DNA from 3 places in the Streptomyces sp. NPDC046862 genome. Region 2 is predicted to be linked to each of the others. Evidence: riboswitches for the same ligand, from Rfam matches in the RefSeq annotation. Region 2 holds a riboswitch; each other region holds the start of a gene.
The links. A riboswitch is a leader RNA that binds a small molecule or an ion and turns the genes downstream of it on or off. The one in region 2 is predicted to bind cyclic di-AMP.
Positions count from the first base shown of each region.

Region 1: it holds a riboswitch for cyclic di-AMP, as region 2 does, so the genes downstream of both, AB0959_RS22605 (NlpC/P60 family protein) here and AB0959_RS05105 (C40 family peptidase) in region 2, are expected to answer to the same signal.
Region 3: it holds a riboswitch for cyclic di-AMP, as region 2 does, so the genes downstream of both, AB0959_RS22340 (NlpC/P60 family protein) here and AB0959_RS05105 (C40 family peptidase) in region 2, are expected to answer to the same signal.

Region 1 is NZ_JBEYXP010000020.1:4,963-9,193, reverse strand. It holds gene AB0959_RS22625 (HAD-IC family P-type ATPase) at 1-93, shown strand, start outside; gene AB0959_RS22620 (hypothetical protein) at 192-323, shown strand; gene AB0959_RS22615 (DUF1876 domain-containing protein) at 461-718, opposite strand; gene AB0959_RS22610 (NAD(P)-binding domain-containing protein) at 846-1,535, opposite strand; cyclic di-AMP (ydaO/yuaA leader) riboswitch at 1,765-1,936, shown strand; gene AB0959_RS22605 (NlpC/P60 family protein) at 1,948-3,333, shown strand; gene AB0959_RS22600 (YceI family protein) at 3,381-3,983, opposite strand; gene AB0959_RS22595 (hypothetical protein) at 4,116-4,231, opposite strand, start outside.
Region 2 is NZ_JBEYXP010000003.1:354,787-359,017, reverse strand. It holds gene AB0959_RS05120 (helix-turn-helix transcriptional regulator) at 1-127, opposite strand, end outside; gene AB0959_RS05115 (ATP-binding protein) at 379-837, shown strand; gene AB0959_RS05110 (DUF6328 family protein) at 862-1,416, opposite strand; gene AB0959_RS05105 (C40 family peptidase) at 1,622-2,095, opposite strand; cyclic di-AMP (ydaO/yuaA leader) riboswitch at 2,099-2,301, opposite strand; gene AB0959_RS05100 (hypothetical protein) at 2,639-2,947, opposite strand; gene AB0959_RS05095 (ATP-dependent Clp protease proteolytic subunit) at 2,955-3,590, opposite strand; gene AB0959_RS05090 (hypothetical protein) at 3,766-4,113, opposite strand.
Region 3 is NZ_JBEYXP010000019.1:123,088-127,318, forward strand. It holds gene pcrA (DNA helicase PcrA) at 1-1,315, opposite strand, end outside; cyclic di-AMP (ydaO/yuaA leader) riboswitch at 1,725-1,896, shown strand; gene AB0959_RS22340 (NlpC/P60 family protein) at 1,905-3,068, shown strand; gene AB0959_RS22345 (hypothetical protein) at 3,148-3,501, opposite strand; gene AB0959_RS22350 (NlpC/P60 family protein) at 4,005-4,231, shown strand, end outside.

The DNA of each region.
Region 1 (4,231 bases), on a different contig from region 2:
GGTCCGGCGGGATGGACCATCGGTCTGACGGCGGCAGCGGGATCCGTCCTGCTGCCGGCCGCGCTGGAAGCCGTCACCCCCCGACGTCACTGACAGTTAACCCTGTCGCCACCAGAACAGCGGCCGCACGAAGCACCGGGCCCGCACAAAGGAGCGGTACGGACCTGCACGCACAAGAAAGGCCGCCCGCTGTGTCGCACCTGCTCGCCCCGCTCCTCACCAAGGTGGCGGTCGCCGTGATCGAGGCGATCGTCATGCGTCTGCTCATCCAGCTCTGGAAGACCTACGTGGCCGGCCGGCGCCCGGCAGCGGCCGCTGCCTGAGCGCTGGACGCGGCGCTCCGCTCATGGCCCCCCGCCAGGCCCCGCCGACCAATGTGCCCAGCAGGCCGGTGCGGCGTCCGCTCGGCACAATCACCCGCGGCCCGTGGGGTGAGAGCCCCCGGTGGGAGGGGGTGCCGTCACTGTTCGACGGGCCCGGTCAGCTGGACGATGTCGTCGGAGGCGACGTCGTGCAGCCGGATCGCCAGATCCTCCAGTGCGCGGCTGGCGGCGAGCTCGTCACCGATCTCCGGGACGGGCCGGTCGACCGGGTTGCGCCTGGCCGCGCCCCGTCCCGTGACCGTGGAGGTGTCCGGGGTCGTCAGCACGGCGCGTGCCTGGGTGTCGTCGCCGTCCTCGGTGATGTGGATCTGGACGGTCCACTGCTTGTCTTCCATCCTGATCACTCCTGGTTGATCTGCCTCTGAGTCTGTGTGTCTCTGCCTGTGTCTCCTTCCCCGTCTCCTCAGCCTGCGCCTGCTCTCGCGCCCGGTCCAGTCGATCGAGTGTTCGGTTCGGTGGTGGTCAGCGGGCGCCCTGGATGTGGAAGTTGAAGTCGGCGTGGCCCAGGGTCCCGTACAGACGCAGCCAGAGAGGCAGGAGCATCTCGGCGCCCCGGGCGGTCTCGATGCCGCCGAGGTCGATGATGTCGCCCTCGGGCCAGCCGAAGGAGATCAGCAACTCGGTGACCTGCCTCTTGGCTCCCGTGTCGTCGCCGGAGACGAAGACGTTGTGCGCTCCCGCGACCCGGCCGGGCTCGACCATGACGAGGCAGTTCACGGTGTTGAGGGTCTTGACGACCCGGGCACCGGGGAAGGCGCGCTGGATCCGCTCTCCGAGGCTGTCGGTGTTGACCGGGTTCAGCGTGGGCGGCATGCCCTGGGAGAAGTCGAGCGCGTTCGTGATGTCGATGAGTACCTTGCCCGCCAGGGCGTCGCCGCCCGCCGCGTCGAGTGCGTCGAGCGTGGCGGCGCCCGCGGTCGTGTTGACCACCGTCTCGCCGAAGTCGGCGGCTTCGGCGAAGGTCCGCAGCGGCACGTCGGAGTGGGCCGAGTGCCAGGTGGCGAACGGCTCGTTGCCCATGGCGTCCGGCTCGGTGCGGGCGAGGGTGGTGGCGGGGTCGCGGGTGCCGATGGTGACCTCGTGACCCAGGGAGGTCAGCTTGGCGGTGATCGTGCGGCCGACGATGCCGGTGCCGAGGACGGCGTAACGCATGGGGGCAGGTCCTTTCCGTGGTGGGCCCGTGGCGGGACCGTGGTCGTACCGGTCGTGTGGTCCAGGCAAGCAGGCCGCCCAGGTCAAGTGCGGGAGCGGCCCGGAGTGTTGGGGTGAACGTCACACTGACGGAACGGGCATTTCGCGCTCCGATCTTCACACAAGGAACACAAGTTGGCTAAGTTAATGGGTAGGCCACACGACTCCGTCCGGCGAACCTCGTCGGGTCGCGTGGCCTCCGCCGAATCCGGTGCACCGTCGCGGAAGCCGGAACCGGGGACCCAACCGACATTGGGGTGAATCGGTCGACTGCCCACCGGGTGGTGACCGTAGGGCACACCTTCCGGAGACATCCGCCCGAACCCGACAGCTAACTCGGTAGGCGGTGGATGGAAGGAGTGAGTACGTCCCCATGGCGCAAGAGCCGAGCCGCGCAGAAGTCCAGCAGAGGATCCACAACCTCTACGACCGGGCCGAGACCGACACCGGGAACTTCAACGCGACGCGTGCGATGGCCTCGGGGCGGCGTACGCGTGTCGCGCCCGTGCCCGGCGCCGGGCGCGGGCGCATGGATCCCGCCCTCGACGACATCGTGAAGCCCTGGTTCGACGTGGCCCGCGCGAAGCTGGGCCCGACGGTCCCCGCCGTGCTGCCACCGGAACTCAGGCCGGACCGCCTGCCCGAGGCCCGGCCCTCGCTCCCGGCCATGCGCCCCGACGACGTGCGCCCCGACCGTGCGCGGGAACCTGGAGGCCGGGGCCTTCCGGAGCTGACGGCGGGACCTGCCGCGGAGACGGCCCCGGGACCAGTGGCGGAGCTGCCCGCCGCACCACTGGCGGAGCTGCCCGCCGGACCTGCGACCGAGTTGACCGCCGTTCCCGCGGCGGGACTCACCGCGGGACCCCTGGCCGGTCTGCCGGCCGCGCCGGAGACCGGGCGGAAGGCCTCGGCGGCCCGGCCGGCGTCCGCCGATGAGACCCGGCAGTCCTCGCTGAGGGCAGCCAAGGACAAGAACCGGAGGAAGCTCGCCGCGGCCCGGGAGTTGCTCTCCGGACACGTCGCGCAGTGGAGTACGCCGTGGGCGTCGATCGAGTTGCCGCCGGCCGATGACGCCTGGCACGCGACGGCGCAACAGGCTCGCCACGTGGCCGAGGTCGAGGCCGACTGGCAGGGACAGGGCCCGTCCGGCTTCGGCGCCGTCATGTCCACCGGTACGGTCATGTCTCCCGGCGCCGCCATGTCCACCAGTACGGTCATGTCTCCCGGGACGACCACGTCTGCCGGTACGGTCATGTCTCCCGGCACGGACTGGCCCGCGGGGACGGACCCGTCCCTCGGCGCGGGTCTTGCCGTCGGCGCCCTTGGCGACCTCGGTACCTCTGGCGCGCTCCGCACCGTTGGAACCTCCGGCGCTGTCGGCGCACCGGTCACCGGGGCCGGCGGGAAGGCCATGGCGGCAGTCGAATTCGCCCGCGCGCAGATCGGCAAGCCATGCGTCTGGGGCGCGACCGGACCGGGGTCGTACGACTGTTCCAGCCTCACCCGGGCCGCCTGGAAGACCGCCGGGGTGACGCTCCCGCGTACCGCCCAGGACCAGGCGTACGCCGGCAGTGCGATCGCCCTGTCGGACGTTCAGCCCGGCGACCTGGTGTTCTTCACCGACAACGCCGGCCACGTCGGCATCTGCGTCGGCAACGGCATGATGGTCCACGCACCGAGTCAGGGACCCCACGTGCGCGAGGACCCGATCCTCTACGCGGGGGAGTCGGCGATCCACAGCGTGGTGCGGCCCGTGTGACGAAGCGCGGGGCTCGGGTGGGCCGCCGTGACGTGCGCCCGCGGTGCCTACCCGAGCCCTTCCGCTGCTTCGAGCCCGCCCGCCGGTTCGAGCCCGACCGCCTCGAACTCCATCCGGACGTCGTCGGCCAGCCGCAACGCGCCGAGGAACGCGGTGTAGGGCTTGATACCCCAGGTCGACTGCGTGACGGTCGCCCAGCATCGCAGGAGCCCGTCGTCACTGCCGTTCCCGTGCGCCGTCCCGTGCACCGTCACAGGGCGGGTCCGTCCTTTGACGGTGAGGTCCCCGGTGATCTCGAAGGACTGCGGCGTTCCGGTGACGCGGGTGGAGCGGAAGGTGATCGTGGGGTGTCCCGCGGTGTGCAGCAGGGCCGCGCCGGCAAGCGTCCGTTTGATCTCGGCCCGGTCGGCATCGGTGAGTGCCTTGAGCCCGCCCGTTCCCTCCAGGATCTCCAGCGATCCCGTTTCGACCGTCACGTTCACCGACGACCTGTCCGGTTCGCCGACGGCCACCACCGCTTCGCCGGACCATCGGGTGGCCTCGATGGTGAGGTCGTGTCCTGCCCTGCGGCCCAGCCCGGCGCGCCCGGTCCTGATCAAGAGGCGGCCGGCCGGAGGCCCGAGGCGGTATGTTCCGTCGATCAGCGTCACAGCGCCCGAGGGTAGGTGACGGGCGCGTCCGGGCCGTCGAGCCGCGCGGTCGGCGTGTCACCCGGCGACGGGCCGGATGAGCGGCACCTGACCGGCTTGCGCCTCCGGCTGGCGTGTGAGGGACGGACACGGCTAGTGCTGGGGAACCCCGAGTTCGCGGCCGCGGTAGAAGCCTTCCCGCTCCTCGACGACGTACGGTGCCATGGCCGCACGCCGCCGCGTCTCCGGCTCGGAGGCCCGCCAGGAGT
Region 2 (4,231 bases):
GGCTCACCTTCGACTGGTGCCAGCCGACGAGGCGCGCCGCCTCGATGCTGGTGAGGCCGACGCGGGTGCGCAGGTCACGCAATTCCGTGCCGAGTTTGCGTCGGCGCACCGCAGGACCGTACTGCATGGGTCGTCTCCTTCCGCCCGGCCGCGGTGCCGGGGGCGACGGTAGAGGATGGACCGAAAGGCCCGCCCAAATACGGTCGGTCGTCGGAGAGTTCACCGCTTCGAGCGACAGATATATGCATATCTTGGTGGATCGGCACCGCGACGGCCCTGGTGATGGCAATCTGGCGCGAAGCACCAGTCCGGGACCGTACTCGAATCCATCCGGCTCCGTGTCGGACTCCGGTCCCGTGGGAAAGGGACGACGTCGCCATGGCAGACCATCAGGAAGCATCCGTCACTCTGCCGAGCGATCCAGCCTCGGTCTCCGCGGCTCGCACATACGTCGCCACCGTGCTGGCCGAATGGGGCCTGCCGAGCGACGCGGAAGTCGCGGACACCGTACGGCTGATCGTGTCCGAACTCGCCACCAACGCCGTCCAGCACACGTTCGGGCAGTCACCCACGTTCACCGTGGACATCGCGCTCGACCGTGACGAGCAGCTGCGGATCGGCGTCACCGACAGCCACCCGCGCTTTCCGAAACGTTTGCCCGCGGCCGTTCAGCAGGACAACGGCCGGGGCCTGGTCATCATCCGCTGGCTGACCGCCGAGTGCGGCGGCAGACTCAGCGTCAGACCAACCCGGGAGGGCGGCAAGACGGTGGCCATCGAACTGCCGTGGACGATCCCCGTCCAGCCGGTCACCGCCGCGGGGCAGAAAGATCCCTGAGCGGACGGGCCCGCGACCAGGGCCTCACCGGTCTCCGGGCGGCACCGCTTCGGGAGACCGTTCGGGAGACCGTGTGGATGTGGCGGCAGCGTCCCCGCGGAGGCCGGACCGCCGTACGAAGCGGGGCAGCACCCACCACAACGCGACACAGGCGCCGAACGTGCCGGCCCCGGCGGCGACACCGGCGCTCCGCTCCAGGGTCACGTCCACGACGAGCAGCACCGACCCGGTGAACGCCAGCATGAGCACACCCAGGCCGACGGTGGCCAGCCGGGAGGAGACCTGGACTATGAGCGGCTTGGCGTTCTGCTGGAAGAGCGAGCGGTGCAGCGCGGCCGGGGCCGTGAAGAGCGCCGCCGCGAGGACCGCCAGCAGCAGTGTGGTGACGTAGGTGACGCGCTGGACCGTGTCGAGGGACGGGAAGCGCGGGGTGAACGCCAGGGTCAGCAGGAAGGCGAAGAGGATCTGCACACCGGTCTGGGTGACGCGCAGCTCCTGGAGCAGCTCGACGAAGTTGCGGTCGGCTCTCTCCAGGGGTGTCTCGTTGCGTCCCCGGTGGGCACTCTGGTTGTCGGACATGGATGAACGAGTAACCATCCCGGCCCGCGTCACGCACCGGGAGGCGCCGGCCGGGCACGTCACGTCACGGGCCGGGCCCCCGGTGCGGGACGGTCAGGTCCCGGCGAGGCGGCTGGGCCCACGCGAGGCGCTGGGCCCCGCGCGGGACCGCCGCTGGACCCCGAGGGGCGACGGCTGCCCTCACCGCCGTCGCCCCTCGGGCGGGTCAGCGGACCCGGCCGTACCAGACGCTCTTCGTCCAGATCTTCTCTCGCTTCACGACCTCTCCGCTCTTCGGGGAGTGCCAGATCTTGCCCTTCCCGGCGTAGATGCCGACGTGGTAGACGCTCGAGCCCGAGTGGAAGAAGACGAGGTCTCCGGCCTTGCGGCTCTTGGCGGAGATGTGCTTCGTCTTGTTGTACTGCGCCTGGGCCGTACGGGGGAGCTTCTTACCCGCCTTCTTGAACGAGTACAGCGTCAGCCCGGAGCAGTCGAACCTCTTGGGGCCCGTGCCACCCCACTTGTAGGGCGAGCCCTTCTTGGACGCCGCGACCTGCAAGGCCTTGGTCGCCGGGGCGGCCGCCTCCGCGTCTGACGCGACGCCAGGGGCCACGATGCTGCCGCCCACTGCGGCGATGGTGAGAGCCGAGGCCGTACCGGCCCGGACCATGAGCGACGGGACACGATTGAGCGCAGTCATGCGCAACCCTTCGTCAGCCGCCTGTGAAGGATGACCTGTCGGATTCGGGCTGGCGAAGTTGCCCGGCCGCGTTGCCGCGGCTTCACCCCAAGGGCTGCTCGGAACTGACGCTCCGGCGACCCGTCGTGCTTGGGTCCTCCACTCCTGCCGATCCACTCCTGTCGACCGGTCATCCGGGCGGCGGCAGGATTCGGCGTCCGCCCGGACCGCCCCGCCGCGGTGGCGGGGGCTTGTCGTCAGGTACGGATCTTGACGCACGAATGTCCAAAACGGCGAACGGAATCGGCAGTTTGTGGGGTTACTCACCACTCACCCGTTCGGGTGGACAGCCATTCCCACGCCCGGGAGTCAAGGAGGCCGACGAGCGCCGGACCAGCGAAGAAACAGTCGATTCCGCCGTTGTGGTACGCGGGTTGCGCAACTTTCCTGGGCCCGAGAAGGGATCGAAATCTGCCCCGTTCGTCGGTACGTCCTCTGGTCCGTTCGAGATCCGGACCGGACGCCTCGTCAGTTCGGCACGCGACCCGGATCCGTGCCGGTGCGTCAGCCCTCCGGTTCGGGAGGCAGTGCTATGCGTGCCGTACGACGCTCACCGTCGAGGACCCGCAGGGCCCGCGCGAGAGTCGGTGCGTGCACCTCGTTCTCACCCCGGGTGTGCATCAGTTCGAGCGCGGCGCGCAGGGCCGTCGCCTTGGCGACCAGGGCCTGGGCGGCGCGCAGCCCGCGGTAGGTGTCGCCGGGGCGGGCCGGGTTGATCCGGCCGAGCAGGTCCACCACGTCGAGGTAGCGGTCGATCAACTCTGCCTCGGCGCGGGTGAGCGCGGGCAGCGGCGGCAGGTCCGGTGGGAGCATCGACGGCTCACCTCGCGCCGGGCAGGTCGCGCGAGGTCCTCCGGCTGGGGATGATCCGGTCCACCAGGCCGTACTCCATGGCCGCCTTGGCGTCCAGGATCTTGTCCCGCTCGATGTCGTCGCTCACCCGCTCGGCGCTCTGACCGGTGTGCCGGGCGAGTATCTCCTCCAGCTTCCGGCGGTTGCGCATCAACTCGTCGGCCTGGATGGCCAGATCGGACGCCTGCCCCTGGATCGGCTCGTGGAGCGAGGGCTGGTGGATCAGCACGCGGGCGCCCGGCAGCGCCGACCGCTTGCCCGGGGTGCCGGCGGCCAGCAGCACCGCGGCGGCCGACGCCGCCTGGCCCAGGCAGACGGTCTCCACGTCGCAGGTGACGTACTGGATCGTGTCGTAGAGGGCCGTCATCGCGGTGAACGAGCCGCCCGGCGAGTTGATGTAGAGCGAGATGTCCCGGTCCGGCGCGGCGTGCTCCAGATACATGAACTGAGCCATCACGTCGTTCGCCGACGTGTTGTCGATCGCCGTCCCGAGGAACACGATCCGCTCCTCCAGCAGCTTCGAGTACGGATCCATCGTCCTGAGGCCCGCACTCGTGCGTTCGGTGAACTCCGGCAGGACGTAGCGGGCGGACGGTCGGCTCATGGCGGGCGCCTCCTCTGATCGAGTTCTGTAAAAAATGTACAGGACGTACGTCTCTGTGGTCAGAGGGGCGGGGCACGCTGAGAGCGAAACCAGGGCGGGGCCTCGCCGGGCGTGGACATGGCAGCGCCCCGGACCGGAGCGGTCCGGGGCGCCCTGGGGCTGAGCGTGCCGGGGGTCAGTTGATCGCGACGGGGGCGGGTCTGCCCCTGAAGGTGATCGGTGACCAGCCGTGCGACATGACGAGCTCGTTCAGGGCGTTCGCGATATCCAGCTCCGTGAGCCGGTACGGCTCGGGTGCGTGTTGGGCGCTCAGGAGCGTGAAACTGATCTCGACGGTGGTGTCGGAGTCGGGCAGGGCGACGCTGCCGCGGAACTCGGTGCCGGGCGGGAACTCGACCGCCGCCGAGTCGCTCGTGCTCGCTCCGTCCTCCTCGGCCTGTGCCGCCCCTGCCGACGTGAGCACCGCCCCCGCTGCCGCCGTCCCCGAATACCCCAGCAGTGAGCGCCTGGAAATGCTGGACATGGTCCCCTCCTGGTAGTCGCTGGTTGTCATGGACGCCTCTTCTGAAGGTCCACGATCGATCGTATGAACGAATCGATCGCGGCGGGGCAGAAGGGGATCTTCCGCTCAAGGCTCGCTG
Region 3 (4,231 bases), on a different contig from region 2:
GGGCGTTCGTCCGGTAGAAGACGGCGACGTCGCCGGCCTTCGCGTCGCCCGCGTCCGTCAGACGGTCTATCTCGTCGGCGACGAACTGTGCCTCGTCATGCTCGGTGTCCGCCACGTAGCCGGTGATGCGGGCGCCCTCTCCGGCGTTGGTCCAGAGGTTCTTGGGGCGGCGGGACTCGTTGCGCTCGATGACCGCGTTGGCCGCGCTCAGGATCGTCTGCGTGGAGCGGTAGTTCTGCTCGAGCAGGATCGTCGTCGCGTCCGGGTAGTCCTCCTCGAACTGGAGGATGTTGCGGATGGTGGCGCCGCGGAAGGCGTAGATCGACTGGTCGGCGTCACCCACGACGCACAGCTCGGCGGGCTGGAGGTCGTCCGCGCCGGGCGGCACGTCCACGGGGTGCTCGGAGGTGCCGACGAGTTCCCGTACGAGGGCGTACTGGGCGTGGTTGGTGTCCTGGTACTCGTCGACGAGCACGTGGCGGAAGCGGCGGCGGTAGTGCTCGGCGACGTCGGGGAAGGCGCGGAGCAGGTTGACCGTCGTCATGATCAGGTCGTCGAAGTCGAGGGCGTTGGCCTCGCGCAGCCGCGACTGGTAGAGCGCGTACGCCTGGGCGAGGGTCTTCTCGAAGCCGTCGGTGGCCTGGGCGGCGAAGTCCTCCTCGTCGATCAGCTCGTTCTTGAGGTTGCTGATCTTGGCGCTGAAGGACTTCGGCGGGAAGCGCTTGGGGTCGAGGTCCAGGTCGCGGCAGACCAGCGCCATGAGCCGCTTGCTGTCGGCGGCGTCGTAGATCGAGAAGGACGACGTGAAGCCGAGCCTCTTGCTCTCCCGCCGCAGGATCCGCACGCAGGCGCTGTGGAACGTCATCACCCACATCGCGTTCGCCCGCGGGCCGACGAGCTGCTCGACGCGCTCCTTCATCTCGCCCGCGGCCTTGTTGGTGAAGGTGATAGCGAGGATCTGGCCCGGGTGGACGTGCCGCTCGCCGAGGAGGTGGGCGATGCGGTGCGTGAGCACGCGGGTCTTGCCGGAGCCGGCACCGGCCACGATGAGCAGGGGCGAGCCGGAGTGGACGACTGCCGCACGCTGGTTCTCGTTCAGCCCCTCCAGGAGCGTGGCCGGGTCCACCGCGGGGCGCGGGGCGCCGTCGCGGTAGTACGCGTCCCTGTCCGGTGGCACGTCGAACCGGCCGCCGAACAGGTCGTCCGGAACGGGCTCCGGCACGTGCTCGTCCTCGGGCGGCGGCGGGGGCTCTTCCTCGTGGGCCCGCGGGGCCTTGAGGTCCGCCAGGAAGCTGTCGTCAAAGAGGCTGCTCATCGCTCTCCGAGTCTAGGCCGCCCCACCGACAGCGAGGGGCCACCCCGCGAACTCGACCCTCTCCCCGTCCGGTCGGCGATCTTCCGGAGCCGATCGCCGGGGCGATCCTCACCGTCCAGGTTCGCATCGTCACCACTCGTGACCGTGCCGCACACGTGAGCACGCGTGAGCGCACGTGTCACCTCGCCCACCAAAACACCCGTTCACCACCAAAGAAGCCAAGAAGGGCAGAGCTCGCACCACGAACGAGTCCCCCTATATCCCCTTGGATTCGCCACGATCCGCGACGTCCTGAGTCAAGGTCACGAAAACGTATCGGGCATATCGCGCATCAACCTTCACAGAGGCCACACGAGTTGGCTAGCGTTCTTGTGGGCCGCTCGACACAACCGGCGAACGTCGCCGGGCCGGGCGTCCTCCGCCGAGTCCGGCGCACCCTCACGGGAGCCGGAGCCGGGGACCCACCGACCTTGGGGTGAATCGGTCCACCTGCCGTACGCGGCACGGACCGTAGGGCACACCTTCCGACGCAAGCGCCCGAACCCGACAGCTAACTCGGTAGGCGGACAACGGAAGGAGCCCGCCTTTCATGGCGCCGCACCGAAAGCCGCGTCCTGCCCGGACGCGCACAGGCATACGGACGCCCGCCCTGGCGACGGCGGCACTGACGTCCATGGCCCTGTTCTCCCAGACGGCGAACGCCGCGCCCTCGACCGACGACAAACCGAGCCTCGAAGAGGTCGAGAAGAAGGTCGGCGACCTCTACCGCCAGGCCGAGTCGGCGACCGAGAAGTACAACGCGGCCGAGGAGAGGACGACCAAGCAGAAGAAGCGTGTCTCCACGCTCCTCGACGATGTCGCCCAGCGCACGGAGAAGCTCAACGAGGCCCGGGAGCGGCTGGGTTCGTTCGCCGCCGCCCAGTACCGGACGGGCGCCGCCTCCCCGGACACGGCGGCGATGCTGCTGGCGGACAACCCGCAGGACTACTTCGACCAGACCCAGTTGATGGACCGCTTGACGGAACGTCAGAAGGACGTGGTCGACGACTACATCACGCAGCAGACGGAGACGGCACAGAAGCGCCAGGAGGCCACCGAGAGCCTCGCGTCGCTCACGGACTCCCAGGCCACGCTGAAGTCGTCCAAGGCGCAGGTCCAGACGAAGCTCACCGAGGCCCGTGAGCTGCTGACGAAGCTGACCGCCGAGGAGAAGGCCCGCCTCGCGGCGATCGAGAAGGAGAAGCAGGAGGAGGCCGATCGCCGGGCGGCGGAGCTGGCGCGGCAGCAGGCGGCCGAGGCGGAGAAGCAGCAGGCCGCGCAGCAGCAGGCGGCGCAGGAGCAGACAGCAGGCAGCACCTCCACGGTCGAGGCTCCGGCCGAGGACTCCACCTACGCCACGAAGGCCGCCAAGGCCCTCGCGTTCGCCCGCGTCCAGATCGGCAAGCCCTACGTCTGGGGCGCGACCGGCCCCGACTCGTACGACTGCTCCGGCCTCACCCAGGCCGCCTGGAAGGCCGCCGGCGTCGACCTGCCGCGCACCACGTACGACCAGGTCAACGCGGGCAGGACCGTCGCTCTCGCCGACGCCCGACCCGGTGACCTCGTCTTCTTCTACGACGACATCAGCCACGTCGGCCTCTACATCGGCAACGGCATGATGATCCACGCGCCCAAGCCGGGGGCCTACGTCCGCGAGGAGTCGATCTTCTACGACGGGGAGTCGGCGATCCACAGCGTGGTGCGGCCGGCGTAACGGTCGGCGTAACGACCACCCCTCCGGCCCTGGTCGGCGCTCGGCTTCTCGCCGACGGCCAGGGCCGGACTGGTGGCTGTCAGGTCCAGAGCACCGCGATGAAGATGTTCACCGTGGTCAGGGCGCCCACGAGGCCGAACAGTCCCTTCTCCACCCGCTCCTCGTCGCGCTTCACATAGACGAGCCCGAGGATCACGACCAGCAGGGCCAGCTTCACGCCGATCTTGATGTTGTTGACCGGCTGATCGTCGGCCTGGTTGAGGCCTACCAGGACGGCGCCGGTGATGAGCATCGTCAGCGCGCCGTGCAGCATGGCGGGCACGAAACGGGCCGCCCCCTGACCCATCGCCTTCACCTGGGTGAGAAATCCGCCCAGGAGGGAGGCTATGCCGATGATGTGCAGGGCGACGAAGAGATGGATGAGTACGTCCATGGAGCCGGAGCCTAACCAGGAGCCCTCGCCCGGCCGGGCACCGGGGCCCCGGCTTCCGCCGCCGAGCATGGGCTGCGTCTGCGCGCCTCCATATGCGCCTCCAGATAGACGCCATAGGCGCCAGATAGGCGCCATCTGCGCCTCCATAGCACCGCTCGGCCACCCGTTGGCGCATAACCACCGCATCGGTCATCGCTCTGCGTGAAGTCGGTGACGCCAGGCGGGGATCGCGGTCGCATACGGTCACCCGACGGTCCGTCCACACCAATTCCGCACATAGCGTTACCGAGCGGACACCGTCAGGTTTACCGTCCTCCCCCAGGTGACCGGCTCCCCACCGCCGCCCGAACCAGGGGCGGCAGCCGGACACCTCCGCCGAGAGGTCCGGCGGCGGCTCGCTCCCCCTGTGCGGGCCGCCGCCGGACGCGCGACCGCCGACCCCCACGGTGGTCCCGGCCCACAGGCCGTCTCGGTCGCGTCGTACGAAAGGACGTGACGCCCACTTGCCAGCGCACCGCAGGCCCCGACAGCGCCTCCTCGGCGGCAACACGGCTCGTACCGCCTTCACGATCGCCCTGGCGGGCGCGGCGGGCGCGGCCGGCCTCGACGGCACCGGGCACGCCGAACCGCAACGCACACCGGCGCAGGCCCAGGCGAAGGTGAACAGGCTGTACGAGGAGGCTGAGGTCGCGACCGAGCGGTACAACGGCGCGCGGGAGAGGGCCGGCGA